One region of the Bacillus altitudinis genome, then DNA from elsewhere that is predicted to be linked to it. Evidence: riboswitches for the same ligand, from Rfam matches in the RefSeq annotation. Region 1 holds a riboswitch; the other holds the start of a gene.
What was found. Region 1 has a riboswitch for S-adenosylmethionine ahead of ID12_RS10620 (methionine biosynthesis PLP-dependent protein). Riboswitches for the same ligand answer to the same signal wherever they lie in the genome.

Region 1 (5,513 bases):
GATATGCTGATACTATTAAAAAATGTGTGATTGGTATGGAAAAGGAATTTTTTGATTCTAAAAATACTGAGAAACAATTTGGTGGATAAAGTTCGTCCCCAACCAAAAGAAACAGAACAAATATTTGTTACCGACAATCAAAAAACCCTTGCTAGGCAAGGGTTTAAACGATGATTCCGACTGGGCTCGAACCAGCGACCTCTACCCTGTCAAGGTAGCGCTCTCCCAGCTGAGCTACGGAATCGGATTATGTATCAGTTCTGGGCTTTCTGTTACTGACAGTCTCTATTATATAACCATCATCGTCAGTCGTCAATGGTTTTGTTCAAAAAAGTCAGTAAAAAGCCGGTATCCATACCGGCTTTTTACTGACTTTTATGATTGGTTCACAAGAACTGGCTTTAGTTGATCTAGTGCTTGTTTGAAGTCCCTTTTGAGGTCTTCTCCGTTTTCTACGCCCACACTTAATCGAAGTAAACCATCCGTGATGCCTCTTTTTTCTCTTTCTTCTTTTGGCATAGCGGCATGGGACATTTTGGCCGGATAGGAAAGAATGGATTCGACTGCTCCGAGGCTGACGGCGAATACAGGTAATGTGACGCCATCGACCAATTCTTTGACAGCCGCTTGGTTTTCTAGTTCAAATGAAAGAACAGCACCTGCACCGCTCGCCTGCTTCCGCTGAATGTCTGCCCCTGGGTGATCATCTAATCCTGGGTAATATATTTTTTTGACCGCAGGATGTTCTTTTAGAAATGTAGCCAGTTCTAATGCGGTTTGACTGGCTTTTTCTAATCTGACTTGAAGGGTCTTTAATCCTCTGAGCACAAGCCAGCAATCCTGTACGCCAAGCACCGCCCCGAAGGAGTTTTGCAGCGAATAAAGTTCGTCTCCTAGCTTCTCATCTTTCACCACGGCTAAGCCTGACAGTACATCACTGTGGCCGCTTAAAAATTTCGTTGCACTGTGCAGCACAACGTCTACACCAAGGTCCAGCGGACGCTGAAGCGCAGGCGTTAAAAACGTATTATCTAAGAAAGTCAGACAGTCATGTTCTTTCGCAATCTGTACGACACCTTCAATATCCGTAATACCGAGTGTAGGGTTTGACGGTGTTTCCATGTAAATGACTTTTGTATTTGATTGAATGCCTTGTTTCACTTCATTCAAATTGGTCATGTCCACAAAGGTATGCTCAATCCCAAATCTTGAAAGAACTTGGGTGATCATTCGGAAAGTCCCTCCGTACACATCTCTTGTGACAAGGACATGATCTCCTTTTGATAATAGAAGAAAAGCGGTTGAAATGGCTGCCATACCTGACGCAAAGGCAAGCCCTCTCGTTCCTCCTTCTAGCGCTGCAATGGTATCCTCCAATGCCTGACGTGTAGGGGTGCCTGATCTGGAGTAGTCATATTGACCAAAGTCATCGAAGCTGCTTTGGTGAAACGTCGATGCATGTTGAATCGGTACACTGACTGCACCTGTTGAACGGTCTGTTTTAAACGCATTATGAACGAGTTGTGTTTCTAGTGTCCAATCGTGTGTGGTCATTTCGTGTGTACCTCCTCTTTCACATTTGATAGTGCCTGTTTCAGGTCTGCTTTTAGATCCTCCACATGCTCAATCCCGACTGAGAAACGGAGCAATTTGTTACAAACACCGTTTGCGATGCGAATCTCTTCTGGGATGTCCATATGGGTTTGCGTTGCAGGATACGTAATGAAGCTTTCGACTCCGCCAAGGCTTTCAGCAAAACAAATCGTTTTCAGCTTCTTTAAAAATGGATTGACCCAGTCCTCTTTGGCTACTCGGAATGACAGCATGCCTCCCTTTCCTGGGTAAAGCACATCTTGAATTTCCGGCTGCTGCTTTAGAAAGTCAGCTAATTCCTTCGCATTAGCTTCGTGCTGGCGCATTCTCAGCGCCAATGTTTTCATTCCTCTCATTAAAAGCCATGAGTCAAATGGAGATAAAACCGCTCCGATGGCGTTTTGATGCTGGAACATGTCTTCCGATAGCTGCTCCCCATTTGTGACGACAAGTCCGGCAAGAACATCGTTATGTCCGCCTAAATATTTGGTTGCACTATGAATGACAATGTCTGCTCCGAGTGTAATCGGTTTTTGCAAGACGGGCGTATAAAAGGTGTTATCCACAATGACCAATGCACCGTGATCTTTTGCGATTTTCGCAACCTTTTGAATATCCGCTTCCTGCATGAGTGGGTTTGTTGGCGTTTCAATAAAGACGGCTTTTGTATTTGGCGTCATTTTAGAGCGTAAACAGTCTTCATCTGAAAAATCATCATAAACAAAGCGCAGTCCGTACTTTTTCCATTCGTTTTCAAATAGACGGTATGTACCGCCATATAAATCTGATGAAACAATGAGTTCATCCCCGCTCTCAAACAGCGCCATGATCGTTTGGATGGCAGCCATTCCCGAACTGAAGGCAAAACCGGCCGTTCCTTCTTCGAGTGAAGCAATCGCATCTTCTACAAGCTGCCTTGTTGGGTTTTTCGTTCGAATATAATCAAATCCTGTTGATTCCCCAATGCCTCTATGTCTGTAAGCTGTTGAAAGATAAACGGGAGGACTGACAGTACCAGTCACCTCTTCGCTGCGGTTTCCAATTTGCGCTAACTTCGTTTCCACATGTTCTGTCATTTGACACCATCCTAAGTAAAAATCTAATTTCAAAACAGAAAAACCCCTTCTTCATAAGAAGAAGGGGTTTAATCGCTTCCTCTTATCTTCCAAGCAAAAAAGCTGCTTGCTGGATTTAGCACCTTGGTACATCACATGAAGTGATGCATACCGGTTGCTGAGGTTTCAAAGGGCCAGTCCCTCCACCTCTCACGATAAGAATGTGTTGTCTGTCTGTTCTAATTCTTAATACTGTAACGCATTAAACCTCATTTTTCAAGGGGAAATGTAACGATTAATTAAAATTTTCTGTATTTTGTAGCAGATTGGATGTCAGCCAATTTGATTGCATGTTAGCATATAGGAACAACGCTGTTTTTCGTGTTACAATGAATGGAAACGTTTCACTTATGATGAATTTGGTTAGCTGGAGGAATGGATTATGGTGAAGAAAACAGGCATCATTCAAGAAGAAACCTTACAGTCAAAAGAACTTGGGGCAGATATGACCATTTTGATTTATTTGCCAGTCAATTACTCCCCCCTTTATACATATCATGTCATCATTGCACAAGATGGTCATGATTATTTCCGTCTAGGTAAAATAGGCAGACAGGCGGAAAAATTAATGCAAAATAAAGAAATGGAACGCTCGATTATCATTGGTGTCCCATATGAAAATGTTACTGAAAGACGAAATACGTATCATCCAGACGGACCAAAGTTCGAGGCGTATAAACGCTTTTTGGCAAATGAACTAGTTCCGTATATTGATGAACACTATCCAACGTATCAAGTTGGATCAGGTCGTACATTTATTGGTGATTCATTAGGTGCTACGATCTCACTTATGACAGCCATTGATTATCCTTCGTTATTTGGCGGACTGATTTTGCAGTCTCCTTACGTGGATGAGTCTGTTCTGCAAGCAGTCAAACAGTCATCATCCCTTGCTCATTATGCCATTATCCATCAAATCGGGTTAGAAGAAACAGCTGTGAAAACGACAGATGGGCAAGTGCTTGACTTTATTCAGCCGAACGAAGAATTAAAGGTCCTTTTGGAGAAGTCCGGTGCGGATTATTTATTTGAGACATTCGAAGGCGATCATAAATGGACGTTTTGGCAGCCGCTCATTTCACCTTCGTTAAAAAGAATGCTCCCATATTCGTTAATCAACTGAATTTTGTTATAATAAAAAATAATAAATACTTTCTTAATCAGGAGGGAACATGATGAAATACGGAGTTGTTTTATTTCCATCAAAAAAATTGCAAGACATTGCGAACTCTTATCGGAAACGTTATGATCCGAACTATGCACTCATACCACCTCATTTAACATTAAGAACACCTTTTGAATTAACGGATCTAGAAGCAGCTGAGGTCGTCTCCACCTTGCGAGAGTACGCAAAAAATGCTTCTCCTATTACGTTACGTATTAAAAAATTCAGTTCATTCGCTCCTGTAAACAACGTGATTTATATGAAAGTAGAACCGAACGAAGAATTAATGACTCTCAATGAGAAGTTGTACACTGATCCGCTTGCTGGTACACCTGAATATGCATTTGTTCCGCATGTGACAGTGGCTCAAAAGTTATCAGACGATGAGCATTCAGACGTTCTAGGCACATTGAAGCTGAGAAAAATTGACCACGAGGAAACGGTTGACCGCTTCCACCTTTTATATCAATTAGAGAACGGTTCTTGGACCGTTTATGAAACATTTATCTTAGGAGAAGAGGGTTAAAGACATTTGAATACAGTCATCGTAAAAGAACAAACACAACGAGAAGATGCTTATTATGTTCGAAAAGAAGTTTTCGTAAAAGAACAAGAAGTCCCGTTAGAGATCGAAATTGATGAACTTGAGGACGAAGCCATTCACTTTGTCATTTATAATGATGACAACAAACCACAAGCTGCTGCTAGACTGCGCATAATTGAAGGTCATAAGGCAAAGCTTGAACGAATTTGTGTATTAAAAGAGGCGCGCTCTTTCGGTCTTGGCCACCAGCTTTTAGAAGCACTTGAGTCTGAAGCGATGGCAAACGGAGCGAAAGAAGCTGTCATGCATGCACAAGTCCAAGCTCTTCCTTTCTACGAAAAGAAAGGCTACAAAGCCGTTTCAGAACCGTTTGAAGAAGCAGGAATTACACATGTCAAAATGACAAAAACACTATCCGTTTAACGAAAATAAAAAGCCAGGGCATCATGGATGCTCTGGCTTTTTATTGATTCCATCTCGTTCGCTCAGGAAGAAAGCGCAGTCATTTAGACGTAAGTATTGATATGAACGCCCTTACCTTCTTCCATAAACATATCTCGTACAAAGCGTTCCCGCTTTTTTTGCTGTACTTTCGTTTCCGCTTCTGTCACTAAGTCCTCTTTTTTCTCCAGCTCTCTGTATACCTTGTCATGAAAGGTGCGGGTGACCTTCGTCACTTTCGCATAGTCTTCTTTATCCTGAGGAGCAGGACGATTGATATATTGAAAATACAGATCCGGCTGAATCGGGGCTATATATCCCATCAAGAACGCCTCCTTTGCTTCTCTTCTACTCTACTATTCCCTAATTATGACTGTTTGAAACACGCCTCATTTGATATGATTAGATGTGTTTCTTTTTAAGATTGATTGACTATTGGAGGACTAGCTTTGAAATGCGCACGACGACATGATCGAACGATCTCATTACATACATATTCGAGAGAACACTATCAATTCCTCCATGATGAGGGGAAAAAAGGGCATTTATCTTGCCCATATTGCGGACACCCCGTCTTTTTTAGATTAAATATACATGAAGAACCTGCCTTTATCCATAAGCAAATATCTCAGCAAGAGATTTGCGAAAAAAGAGA
Region 2 (5,513 bases), 320 kb from region 1:
AATAAAATGTGTACAGCCATAATTTTTACGCACAAGCGCATGAAAAATCGCTTCCTTTGGTCCAGCATAACGCATGGCAGCAGGAAAAACACCTAAAAAGACGCGGTCTTTCGGGTAATAACCGTTCAGTAACACTTGATAGCTTTTCATTCTTACATCTGCTGGAATATCATCAGATTTTGTTTCACCAACAAGTGGATTTAGAAATAGACCATCTACTGTTTCCAGTGCTGTCTTTTGAATGTATTCATGCGCACGATGGACTGGGTTTCTCGTTTGGAAACCGACAATGGTTTTCCAGCCGTTTTCTTTAAAATGTTTTCTTGTTTCTTCTGGCTCATACGTAAATTGCGGGAAAGGTTTTTCACTGCGTTTCGTCAGTGTAATTTTACCACCAATATACGTATCACCGCGTTCAAATAATTTTTTCACGCCTGGGTGATTGCGGTCATCTGTTTTATACACATTCACTGCTTCTTTTTCCTTATCAGGTGTGTATTGATCTTCCACCTCAATGACCCCGTATACTGTTCCATTATACGATAGACGAACAATGTCACCTTGATTGATCTCCGCTGCTTTTTCCTTTGTGACAGGCAAAGTAATCGGAAGAGACCAAACGACACCACTTGCTAGTCGCATACTGCTGACAACTGCTTCATAATCAGCTTTCGTTAAAAACCCTTCAATTGGACTATACCCGCCAATTGCGATGAGTTCAAGGTCTGCAAAAGAGATGGCATCCAGCTCAATTTCTTTCGCAGCTGTGCTTAGATCAAATTCTTCATTTACTCGATTAATTAATACGCCACCATGTGGTGTTAAACTCATTTGTTCATCTTCCTCTCAATGTTCATATTTATTAGATGTTAATAGTCGGATTTATATTTAAATCCCGCCGCCCTGTTCATGAATCGAGCTGCTCTCATTTTTAACTGCCTTCATAAGACTCAGTGCACCTAGTGAAGCTAGCAGTACACTCATCATGATAAAGATAGAGTAATAGTCTCCTTTTAAGAAAAGGCTTACTAGCAAATAAGATAGACTAAGTGATAAGAAAGGTGACACAACCCATACCTTCAGCATTTTTTTCACAACATGTTTATGGAATATGTTCGGTCCACCCTTTGCCATACCTAGCCCAATAATGGACGAGGAGGTAATTTGAGTAAGGGGAACAGGGAGTCCGAATATAGAGCTGACGATGACAAGTCCTGCACCGGTGCTCGATAATAGAATGCCTTCACCCGTTTGATAGCGTGTAATTTTCTTTCCGTTTGTTTCTAGTACCCTTCTTCCTAGAAGCAGCGCCCCAATGGCCACAAAGATTCCGCCGTAAAGGGTTCCTTGCCCGACTGTTAAAACACCTGACGCGACAAGCGGGCCGACCGCATTGGCGACATTGTTCATGCCGGCTGAAAATGCTTCTAAAAACCCACTGATAATCAAAACAACAGACAAGATCAATGTACCTTTTTTGGATAACGTCCGTTTAGGGAACAATCTGATGATTTTGACAACAGCAAAGGTAAAAACAAAGGCAACAATCGGAATAATCACCCAAAAAGAGACAATGACTAAGATCGATTTCACATACAGCACTTTATATGCGGCTGCCACACCGACCACAGCTCCTACCGTGACCTCACTTGTGGATAAAGGAATGGCCAAGAGATTCGCTATGAAAAGTGATAATGCGGCCGAGCCAATGATGATACACACAATTTCAAGTGTGATGACAGATTCCGGCATAATCCCGGAGCTGATCGTTTTGACGACCTCACCGCCGCCAATCACTGAACCTGCTAATATTCCAACCGCACAAACGCTGAGCGCGTATATTGGCTTTTTGATCGCACCTGAACCATATGCGATGCCCATCGAAGCGGCTGCTCCGCTTGCGCCAATATTTAAAGCAAAGAATAAGCTAAATAAAATTGCGGCGATTTCCATACATTATGCTCCCTTACTCATGTAATCCGCACTCAGTCTTTGCTGTCCCTGACCATCTTCCAGAACGCAAATCATCAGCAGTAAATGCCGGCTGTGTACACGGTGCACACCCGATGCTCGGATATCCTTGGTCATGCAGCGGATTATAAGTAAGATCCTCTCTAGACGCATATCTCCATATGTCCTTCCACGTCCAGTGGATGAGCGGACATACTTTGACTGATTGGAATTTTTCATCCTTATTTAAGAAGTTCGTACCTGCTCGTTTAGGCGACTGCTCTCTTCTTAAACCAGACAGCCATGCCGGATAGCCAGATAGTGCCTCTTGCAATGGAATGACCTTTCTCATATGGCAGCAGCTTTGAGGATTCGTTTCCCATAATTTATCACCATGCTGCTCATTCTGCTCTTCCACCGTCAGCTCAGGTGTTTTCAGCACGATGTCTAACCCGGGATATCTTTCCCTAACTGCATCAATGGTGTCGTATGTTTCCTTGAAATGCAGACCTGTATCTAAAAAGACAATTCTTGCATCTTTTTTTACTTTCGCAATAAGATCGATCAAGACAATGCCCTCAATGCCAAAACTGCATGCATAAACGAGCTGATCACCATAGTGGCCGTACGCCCATTTCAGCACAGATAGGGCCCCTTTATACAAATCGTCCTCTTGAAATGTAATGGACGGCTCTTGCCAATTTTCATAAGTTAACATTGTTTCTCCCCTTCCGGAGTACTGCTTCTATTGCTATTCTCCGCACTACTTTAATCTGATTTTTTCATTTTTTTCCACTTGAATCACTTGACCGTCCTGAACGATCAACGTAATTGAACCGAATTTCATATCCCCAATCAGCTCTTGCATGTGCTTCACTAAGTCCTCATCCTGGTTTTGTTTCAGTTCCATCTCCTCTTCCTCCTCACCGTTAAAATAAAAAAACTTTCTTTCAGTCCGAAAGAAAGATGAGGAAGCTCACGATTTCCTTATCTTTCAAAATAGAATCATTTTGCAGGAAGTAGCACCTTGCAAATCGCAGGTTGCCGGGCTTCATCGGGCCAGTCCCTCCACCTCTCTGGATAAGAGTTTTAATTTGTATTAAATATTAACACAATTCAAACAAAAGTCAACCCGACTTTATTGATAGGATTAGTTTTTATTTAAATTTGAGTCTATTTTACTATTTTTAACCAAATAAAAAACTGTGCAGCGCAGCACAGCTTTTTTTAAAACAAAACAAGCTTTTTAGACCGTTTCTTCCATCCAAGATTCAGACGAAGGATCCTGTCTCCAGCGTTTTAGTTTATTCATAGCAGAAGACTCGATTGCTTTTAGCTCAAGTGCCACTTCTGTCAGTGTGTCATAGTCTGTCAGCGTGACATAGGGAATGTTTTTCTCTTGAAAAGCCGCAGTTGCTTTTGGCAGTCCATAAGTGAAGATCGCAACAACTCCGAGTACGTCACAGCCTTCTTCTTCTAGAGCAGCCACAACTTCAAGAACGCTGCCTCCAGTTGAGATGAGGTCTTCTACGACAACCACCTTTTGGCCAGGTGATACGGCTCCTTCAATTTGATTTCCTTTTCCGTGTGCTTTTGGTTTACTTCTTACATAACACATCGGTACGTTCAGACGATCAGCTGCTAATGCCGCATGAGGAATGCCAGCTGTAGCTGTACCTGCGACAACTTCCGCTCCTTCAAAATGAGTGAGAATCAAGTCTTTTAAACCTTCCGCAATGTCCCCTCTGACCTCAGGATAAGACAAGGTGAGGCGATTGTCACAGTAAATCGGTGATTTGATACCGCTCGCCCATGTAAATGGTTCGTCTGGTTTTAAAGAGACAGCTTTGATTTGTAATAAATGCTTCGCGATTTTCGTTTTCATCCGGCAGTCACTCCCACTCTTTCAAAATTTGTTGATAAGCTTCCACTGGGTTTGTGGCTTTTGTGATCGATCTTCCCACAACAATCTGTGAAACACCCTGTTCTTTGGCAAAGGCAGGTGTCGCCACACGCTTTTGGTCATCCGTTTGATCATTTGGTAAGCGAATTCCTGGCGTCACAGTGAGAAAGGAAGGAGAGATTTGTTCATGAAGCTGTTTTGATTCATGAACAGAGCACACCACACCATCAAGTCCACTTTCATATGCCAATTGTCCATAATGAAGCACCGCCTCTTGCAATGGGCGGTCAATTAGTAATTCTTTTTTCATCATATCTTCTGACGTGCTTGTCAGCTGGGTCACTGCAATAATGCCTGGGCGATTTTGGCCGGCAGGGGTTCCGCTTTCAAGCCCCTCTATGGCCGCCTGCATCATTCTTTTCCCGCCGGCTGCATGCACATTCACCAAATCAACACCAAGTGCAGCAAGCCGGTTCATCGCTTTTTGCACGGTTGTTGGAATGTCATGAAGCTTCAGATCAAGGAAAATACGGCAATTTTTTTCTTTCAGTGCGTCAATAATGGCAGGACCTTCTTGGTAAAACAGCTCCATGCCAACCTTTACGAATAATGGAGTACCTTCAAAACGATCTAAAAAGGCGTGCGCCTCCTGTCCTGATGGAAAATCAAGCGCGATGATGGGCAAGTGCTTCATGTTTCCAGCTCCTTCCGATGCATTCCTCTACAGATGAATACCCATAAGCCGCTAACACATTCGGCAGTTCATCAATGATTTCCGGGCAAATAAATGGGTTCACAAAATTGGCTGTCCCAACAGCTACCGCACTTGCACCAGCTAGTAAAAATTCAAGTACATCTTCAGCGCTTTGCACCCCGCCCATCCCAATAATCGGAATAGAAACGGCCTGACTGACCTCATGCACCATTCGGATGGCAACAGGTTTTACAGCAGGACCTGATAATCCGCCTGTTTTATTGGCAAGAATGGGTTTGCCTGTTTTTAAATCTAAACGCATCCCAATCAAGGTATTGATCATGGTGAGTCCATCCGCTCCAGCCGATTCAATCGCTTTAGCAATCTCAACGATATTGGCTACATTAGGTGACAGCTTCACATAAACAGGAACGGAGGAAACTTCCTTGACAGCTTTTGTCAATGTGGCCGCCATTTCTGGATCGGTCCCAAAGGCAATTCCGCCTGTTTTCACATTCGGACACGAGATATTCAGTTCAAGGGCGTGAACATTGCTTGCTTGACTAATTTGCTTTGCTACTTCAACATAATCATCAACTTGTGATCCAGCAACATTGGCAATAATAGGGGTATCGAACTGCTCAAGCCAAGGTAATTCATGTTCAAGCACGCCTTTTAGACCTGGATTTTGGAGACCAATCGCATTCAGCATACCGGCTCCTGTCTCAGCTACCCTAGGTGTCGGGTTGCCAAATCTCGGTTCAAGGGTCGTGGCTTTAATCATGATGCCGCCCAGCAAGGAAAGGTCATATAATGATGCGAATTCTTTTCCAAATCCAAAACAGCCTGATGCAGGAATGATTGGATTTTTTAAAGATAAGCCGGGTAATTCGATGTTTAGCATGATAGCGCCACCTCCTCCGCTTTAAAAACAGGTCCATCCAGACAAACTTTAACGTACGGTTT

Region 2: linked by a shared signal. The riboswitch ahead of ID12_RS18995 (YezD family protein) and the one ahead of ID12_RS10620 (methionine biosynthesis PLP-dependent protein) in region 1 are both predicted to bind S-adenosylmethionine.

What each region holds. Positions count from the first base shown of each region.
Region 1 covers NZ_CP009108.1:2,114,853-2,120,365, reverse strand. Annotated here, with positions in the region: tRNA gene ID12_RS10630 (tRNA-Val) at 172-244, opposite strand; gene metC (cystathionine beta-lyase) at 376-1,554, opposite strand; gene ID12_RS10620 (methionine biosynthesis PLP-dependent protein) at 1,551-2,669, opposite strand; SAM riboswitch class I at 2,749-2,870, opposite strand; gene ID12_RS10615 (esterase family protein) at 3,091-3,831, shown strand; gene ID12_RS10610 (YjcG family protein) at 3,884-4,399, shown strand; gene ID12_RS10605 (GNAT family N-acetyltransferase) at 4,406-4,840, shown strand; gene ID12_RS10600 (hypothetical protein) at 4,924-5,181, opposite strand; gene ID12_RS10595 (ATP-dependent helicase) at 5,308-5,513, shown strand, end outside.
Region 2 covers NZ_CP009108.1:2,435,924-2,441,436, reverse strand. Annotated here, with positions in the region: gene sat (sulfate adenylyltransferase) at 1-831, opposite strand, end outside; gene ID12_RS12270 (sulfate permease) at 889-1,953, opposite strand; gene ID12_RS12265 (phosphoadenylyl-sulfate reductase) at 1,967-2,668, opposite strand; gene ID12_RS18995 (YezD family protein) at 2,714-2,860, opposite strand; SAM riboswitch class I at 2,935-3,037, opposite strand; gene pyrE (orotate phosphoribosyltransferase) at 3,197-3,835, opposite strand; gene pyrF (orotidine-5'-phosphate decarboxylase) at 3,843-4,547, opposite strand; gene ID12_RS12250 (dihydroorotate dehydrogenase) at 4,519-5,451, opposite strand; gene ID12_RS12245 (dihydroorotate dehydrogenase electron transfer subunit) at 5,445-5,513, opposite strand, start outside.